Regions from separate parts of the Streptomyces sp. NPDC048370 genome, predicted to be linked through region 2. Evidence: riboswitches for the same ligand, from Rfam matches in the RefSeq annotation. Region 2 holds a riboswitch; the other holds the start of a gene.

Region 1 (3,401 bases), on a different contig from region 2:
CACCAGCCGCTCAGCCAGGGCGAGCTGTACAAGCTCACGGCGCACGAGCAGAACAAGCCGGCCGAGCTCGGCCCGCTGGTCGACGAGAACGGCGTCGAGCGCAAGGTCGGTCGCATGGAGAAGCTCCGCGTCAAGCTCAGCAAGGGCTACTACGGCGAGGACCACCAGATCGCCAAGCCGACCGCCGAGGAGTACAAGGAGATCACCAGCGGCCACGGCCACCACTGATCACCTGATCCACACGACCTGACGGTCGTCGCAAGGTCGCCACAGCGGGAGCCCCGTCCATTCGATGGACGGGGCTCTTTGCCGTCCCCGTGGATCGATAGGGTGGGTGCTGTATCCGTTACGTGATGACCAGGAGCTGCCATGAGCGCTGCGACCCCCGCTGGAGGACCTACGTCGGCGGGCCGCTCCTGGCCCACCGTCCTGGACGGGCTGCTCACCGGCCGTGACCAGAGCGCCGAGGACACCGCCTGGGCGATGGACCGCATCCTGCGCGGCGAGGCCACCGACGCCCAGATCGCCGGCTTCGCGGTCGCGCTGCGCGCCAAGGGCGAGACCGTCGAGGAGATCTCCGGCCTTGTCCGGACGATGTACGAGCACGCCAACGTGATCGAAGTCCCCGGACCGTCCGTGGACATCGTCGGCACCGGTGGTGACGGCGCCAAGACCGTCAACATCTCCACGATGTCGGCGATCGTCGTGGCCGGCACGGGCGCCAAGGTCGTCAAGCACGGCAACCGTGCCGCGTCCAGCGCGAGCGGCGCCTCCGACGTCCTGGAGAAGCTCGGCGTCAATCTGCAGCTGACCCCGCAGCGCGTCGTCGAGGTCGCGGAGGAGGCCGGGATCACCTTCTGCTTCGCGGTGAAGTTCCACCCGGCGCTGCGCCACGTGGCCGCGGCCCGCAAGGAGCTCGGCATCAGGACCACCTTCAACTTCCTCGGTCCGCTCACCAACCCGGCCCGGGTCAAGGCCCAGGCGACCGGTGTCGCCGACGCCCGGATGGCCCCGATCATGGCCGGCGTGCTCGCCGAGCGCGGCTCCTCCGCGCTGGTCTTCCGCGGCGACGACGGCCTGGACGAGCTGACGACCACGGCCACCTCGCGGGTCTGGGTGGTACGGGACGGGAAGGTGCGCGAGGAGGCCTTCGACCCGCGGGACGTCGGCATCGAGCTCGTCCCCGTGGAGGCGCTGCGCGGCGCCGACGCCTCGTACAACGCGGACGTGGCGCGCCGGCTGCTCGCGGGCGAGACCGGTCCCGTACGGGACGCGGTCCTGCTGAACTCGGCGGCGGCGCTCGTGGCGCTGCACCCGGGGGAGGGCACCCTGGTGGAGCAGCTGCGCGAGGGCATCGCGAAGGCGGCCGAGTCGATCGACTCGGGGGCCGCCAGGCAGGCCCTGGAGCGCTGGGTCGCGGCAAGCAACAGGTAGCAGCTCGCGGCGCGACCCCGTTCCGGAATCCGGGACGGGGTTGCGCGGCGGCGATCACGTGGCATACGTTCTGTGCCAGGTCATGAGTGACAGCCATTAGGCCCCGGCTGGCTGTCCGGCAACCCTCCGTCCGTGGCGGGGTGCCCCGGGTGAAGACCAGGCCGTAGGCAGCAAGGTCTACGGCAAGCGCGGACCCCTGCGACACCCTGGGGTCCTGGTCCTCAAGGGAGCAGTCTCGTGAGCAAGCGAATGCGATAGGGCCCTTCGGCCCCGTTTCCCCACCCTCCGCACGACCACCGTGTGTCGAGGCAACACCCGTACGAGGCACCCCACTTCGCGCTGCCCTGCGGGCCCTTCGCTGCCCATTCCTGCCGGGAGATACCGCCATGTCCGCGTACCCGAACGCCGCCGCCACTGTCACCGCCACCGCCACCGCCACCGCCGACTCCGAGGCCGGCGACCCCTGCTGCGCCGCCCCGCTCCCGGTCCTCGGGCGGGACGTCACCGTGCCGCTCGTGACCGGGGGCGAGGTCACCTACGCCGCGCTCGACTACGCCGCCAGCGCGCCGGCCCTGCAGCGGGTGTGGGACGACGTCGCCGCGTACGCCCCGTACTACGGCAGCGTCCACCGCGGCGCCGGGTACCTCTCGCAGCTCTCCACCGACCTGTTCGAGAACAGCCGCGTCACCGTCGCCGAGTTCCTCGACTGCCGCCCCGGCGACCAGGTCGTCTTCACCCGCTCCACCACCGACTCGCTCAACCTGCTCGCCGCCGTGATCCCCGCCGGCTGCGAGGTCTTCGTCTTCGAGACCGAGCACCACGCCTCGCTCCTGCCGTGGAAGGACGCCCGGGTCACCTACCTCAACGCGCCCCGCACGCCCGCCCAGGCCGTCGAGACCCTGGAGCGCGCCCTCGCCGACCGCGATCCCTACGGCCCCGCCCTCGTCTGCGTGACCGGCGCGTCGAACGTCACCGGTGAGCTGTGGCCGGTCAAGGAGCTGGCCGCCGCCGCGCACGCCCACGGCGCCCGGATCGTCCTCGACGCCGCCCAGCTCGCACCCCACCACCCCGTCTCCGTACGGGAGTTGGACGTGGACTGGGTCGCGTTCTCCGGTCACAAGCTGTACGCCCCGTTCGGTTCGGGTGTCCTCGCGGGCCGTGCCGACTGGCTCCAGGACGCCGAGCCGTACCTCGCCGGTGGCGGTGCGTCGAAGAAGGTCGCCCGCCGCGCCGACGGCGGCGTGGACGTCGAGTGGCACACCACCGCCGCCCGCCACGAGGCCGGCTCGCCGAACGTCATCGGCGTCTACTCCATCGCCTCCGCCTGCAAGGCGCTCACCGAGGCCGGTTTCGACCAGCTCGTCGCCCGCGAGCAGCACCTCGTCGCCACCGTCCGCGAGGGCCTCGCCGAGGTGCCCGAGGTCAAGGTGCTCTCGCTCTTCGGCGACGACGCTCCCCGGGTCGGCGTCATCTCCTTCGTCGTCGAGGGCTGGAACAGCTCGCACTTCGCCGCCGCGCTCTCCGCCGAGTACGGCATCGGCGTCCGCGACGGCCTCTTCTGCGCCCACCCGCTGGTCCGCACCCTGCTCGGCAGCGACCCGCAGACCCAGGGCGAGTGCGGCGCGCCCGAGGCCGCGCCCGGCGAGAAGTCGCTCAACGCCATCCGGGTCAGCTTCGGCGCCGGTACGCCGGACGAGCACGTGGAGCGTTTCGTACGGGCCGTGAAGGAGCTCGTCCGGGACGGCGCGCAGTGGAAGTACCGCACCGAGGACGGCCGTTGCGTCCCGGACCGCGGCTGAGCACCCACTCGTACGGGTGAAGGGGGCCTCCTGTCGGGGCCCCCTTCGTCAGGACTCCAGGCCGATGGCGAAGGCCGCTTCCAGGTCGTGCTGGGAGTACGTACGGAACGCCACGTGCGTGTCCGTCGCCTCGACGCCCGGGATCTTGCTGATCCGGCCGGGGATGAC
Region 2 (3,401 bases):
CAGGCTCGGGTCGATGAGGCCGGCCTCGATCAGCTTCTTCGTGACGCCGACCGTCACCCCGCCCGCCGTCTCGGCGAAGATGCCCTCGGTCCTGGCCAGGACCTTGATCGCCTCGACGACCTGCTCGTCGTTCACGTCCTCCACCGCGCCGCCCGTGCGGCGCGCGATGTCGAGGACGTACGGGCCGTCGGCCGGGTTGCCGATGGCGAGCGACTTGGCGATGGTGTTCGGCTTCTGGGGCCGTACGACGTCGTGACCGGCCTTGAAGGCCACCGACACCGGCGAGCAGCCCTCGGCCTGGGCGCCGAAGATCTTGTACGGCTTGTCCTCGACCAGGCCCAGCTTGATGAGCTCCTGCAGACCCTTGTCGATCTTGGTGAGCTGCGAGCCGGAGGCGATCGGGATCACCAGCTGGTCGGGCAGGACCCAGCCCAGCTGCTCGCAGATCTCGTACGCGAGCGTCTTGGAACCCTCGCCGTAGTACGGGCGCAGGTTGACGTTGACGAAGCCCCAGCCCTCGCCCAGCGGGTCGCCGATGAGCTCGGAGCAGAAGCGGTTGACGTCGTCGTAGTTGCCCTCGATGCCGACCAGCTCGCCGCCGTAGACGGCGGCCATGACGACCTTGCCCTGCTCCAGGTCGTGCGGGATGAACACGCAGGAGCGGAAGCCGGCGCGGGCGGCCGCGGCGCCGACGGCGCCGGCCAGGTTGCCGGTGGAGGAGCAGGAGAGGGTGGTGAAGCCGAAGGCGCGGGCGGCCTCGAGGGCCTGGGCGACGACGCGGTCCTTGAAGGAGTGCGTCGGGTTGCCGGAGTCGTCCTTGACGAAGAGCTTGCCGGGCTCGACGCCGAGCTCGCGGGCGAGGTTGTCGGCCTGGACGAGCTTGGTCCAGCCCGGGTTCAGGTTCGGCTTCTCGGCGACGTCGGCCGGGACGGGCAGCAGCGGGGCGTAGCGCCAGATGTTGGCGGGGCCGGCCTCGATCTGCTTGCGCAGCGCCTCGGGGTCACCGACGGGAAGGTCGTACGCGACTTCGAGAGGGCCGAAACACAGCTCGCACGCGAAGATGGGACCGAGAGGGAACTTCTCTCCGCATTCACGACAGGAAAGTCCGGAAGCCGGACCGAGGTCAACGGTCGATGCGGTGGTGGAAACAGTCTGTACAGCCATGGAGGCGAGGCCCTTTCTCCTCATCTTTCCCATGACGAACGTCGCCATGAGACGGATTTGGCACCTTCCCTAGCCGGGAGCCTCGCTGGCGCGACATGTCGCGGACGAGACCGACTGGAGGGTTGCCGGGGCTTCAACGGGCCGTTTCCCTCTGCCCCTCTGGATGAGCGGTATTCGGTTGTAGGACGCGGGTGGCACCCCGACATGCATCGGGCATCCGCGTTGTTCAAGACTGTAACCGAAGGCCTGGACGGTTGAGATGGTCGTCCGAACCGCGAGATGGAGATCACGTGCTGGAGGAAGTGGAGCGCTGGCTGGGCCGGCGGTCCTGGTCCGTGGCGGACCGTTCGCTCGACCGCGTCCTGGCGGCGAAGCACGGGACGACGGTCAGCGTCGTGCTGCCCGCGCTCGACGAGGAGGCGACGGTCGGGGACATCGTCACCGTGATCCGCCGGGAGCTGATGACGGCCGAGGTCCCGCTCGTCGACGAGCTGGTGGTGATCGACTCCGGCTCCACCGACCGTACGGCGGAGGTGGCGGCGGCGGCCGGGGCGCGGGTGGTGGCGCGGGACGCGATCCTGCCCCGGATACCGGCCGTGCCCGGCAAGGGCGAGGTGCTGTGGCGGTCGCTGATGGTGACCGAGGGTGACATCGTGTGCTTCGTCGACGCGGACCTGCGGGACTTCTCCGCGGACTTCGTCACGGGGATCGTCGGCCCGCTGCTCACCGACCCCGACGTGGACTTCGTGAAGGCGATGTACGACCGCCCGCTCGGCGACACCCCTGGTCAGGGCGGTCGGGTTACGGAGCTGGTGGCGCGGCCGCTGCTCAATCTGCACTGGCCGCAGCTGGCCGGATTCGTCCAGCCGCTGGGCGGCGAGTACGCGGCGCGCCGCTCGCTGCTCGAACGGCTGCCGTTCCCCGTCGGTTACGGAGTGGAGCTGGGCCTGCTCGTGGACGCGCTGCACACGGTCGGCCTCGACGCCCTCGCGCAGGTGGACGTCGGGGTCCGCAAGCACCGCCACCAGGACGGGCGGGCGCTGGGCCGGATGGCGGCGGCGATCTACCGGACGGCGCAGCTGCGGCTCTCCCGGGGCCATCTGGTGCGGCCCCGGCTCACGCAGTTCGAGCGTGGCGAGGCGGGCTTCACGCCTCGGACGTACGCGGTGGACACGGAGGAACGGCCGCCGATGGTCGAGATCGCGGAGTACGCACACCGCCGCGTGGCGTAACGCCGAATGATTGTGTTTTTGCCTAAATTTCCGTTTCATGCGGTTCAAAAATCGGATGACCATGTCGCTGGCGGCGCTCGCTCTCGCCGCCGGCTCGCTCGGCTCGCTCTCGCTCTCGCTCCTGCTCGCCGCGGCCGGCCCGGCCGCGGCGGACGTGGTGGAGCCCTTCGGCAAGCGCTACGACGAGTCGCTCTACGGCGACTTCACGACCATCGGCAACACGGTCATGGGCTGCCCCACCGCCCCCGCCGACCTGGCCGCCCGCTGTGCCACCGCGGCCGCAGGACAGGGCAACGACAACAACAACACCTTCGTCATGCGGCGGATCAACTCCGCCTCCATGACCGCCGGTTACGGCTCCAGCACCGGCCACGTCGCGATCCCGGCCGGCGCGCGGGTCGCGTACGCCCGGCTCTTCTGGGGCGGCAACGACGGCACGTACAAGGGGCCGAGCGGGGCGCAGCTGAAGCGCTGCGACATCTCCGGCGCCGACGTCGTGACCTCGCCGGGGGACCACGCCACGACCGCGCCGCGCATCAGGGTGGGGGCGGGGGCCGAGACGGCGGTCTCGATCGACAGCATGGTGACCGACCCGCCGGACACCAGCGGCCCGCACTACTACACGGGCGAGTCTGACGTCACGGCCGCCTTCGCGGGCGTGACCGGCACGGACGCGCAGGTCGCGGTCGGCGACATCTGGGCGCCGGACGGAAAGGGCTGCGTGGCGGGCTGGTCCCTGACGGTGGTCTACGCGTTCCCGGGGCCCGAGCCGACCTTCGCGCCGGACCGCCGCAACGTCTACGTCTACGGCGGGCACGTCCTCCAGCGGTCCACCTCCCCCGCGACGACGATCACCGTCGACGGCTTCCACCGCACGACGGGCAAGGCGCGGGCGAGCGTGACGGCGTACGAGGGCGACCGGAACACACCGGGCGACACGTTCCTCGTCGACGGCAAGAACGTCACCGAGACCCACACGGGCAACACCGACAACTTCTTCATCAG

What was found. Region 2 has a riboswitch for S-adenosylmethionine ahead of thrC (threonine synthase). Riboswitches for the same ligand answer to the same signal wherever they lie in the genome.
Region 1: linked by a shared signal. The riboswitch ahead of ACGFYP_RS24445 (aminotransferase class V-fold PLP-dependent enzyme) and the one ahead of thrC (threonine synthase) in region 2 are both predicted to bind S-adenosylmethionine.

What each region holds. Positions count from the first base shown of each region.
Region 1 is NZ_JBICYI010000012.1:27,734-31,134, forward strand. Features, by position in the region: gene ACGFYP_RS24435 (cytochrome bc complex cytochrome b subunit) at 1-228, shown strand, start outside; gene trpD (anthranilate phosphoribosyltransferase) at 370-1,434, shown strand; SAM riboswitch class IV at 1,513-1,629, shown strand; gene ACGFYP_RS24445 (aminotransferase class V-fold PLP-dependent enzyme) at 1,821-3,233, shown strand; gene ACGFYP_RS24450 (Lrp/AsnC family transcriptional regulator) at 3,282-3,401, opposite strand, start outside.
Region 2 is NZ_JBICYI010000006.1:149,912-153,312, reverse strand. Features, by position in the region: gene thrC (threonine synthase) at 1-1,188, opposite strand, end outside; SAM riboswitch class I at 1,182-1,334, opposite strand; gene ACGFYP_RS15740 (glucosyl-3-phosphoglycerate synthase) at 1,455-2,396, shown strand; gene ACGFYP_RS15735 (hypothetical protein) at 2,452-3,401, shown strand, end outside.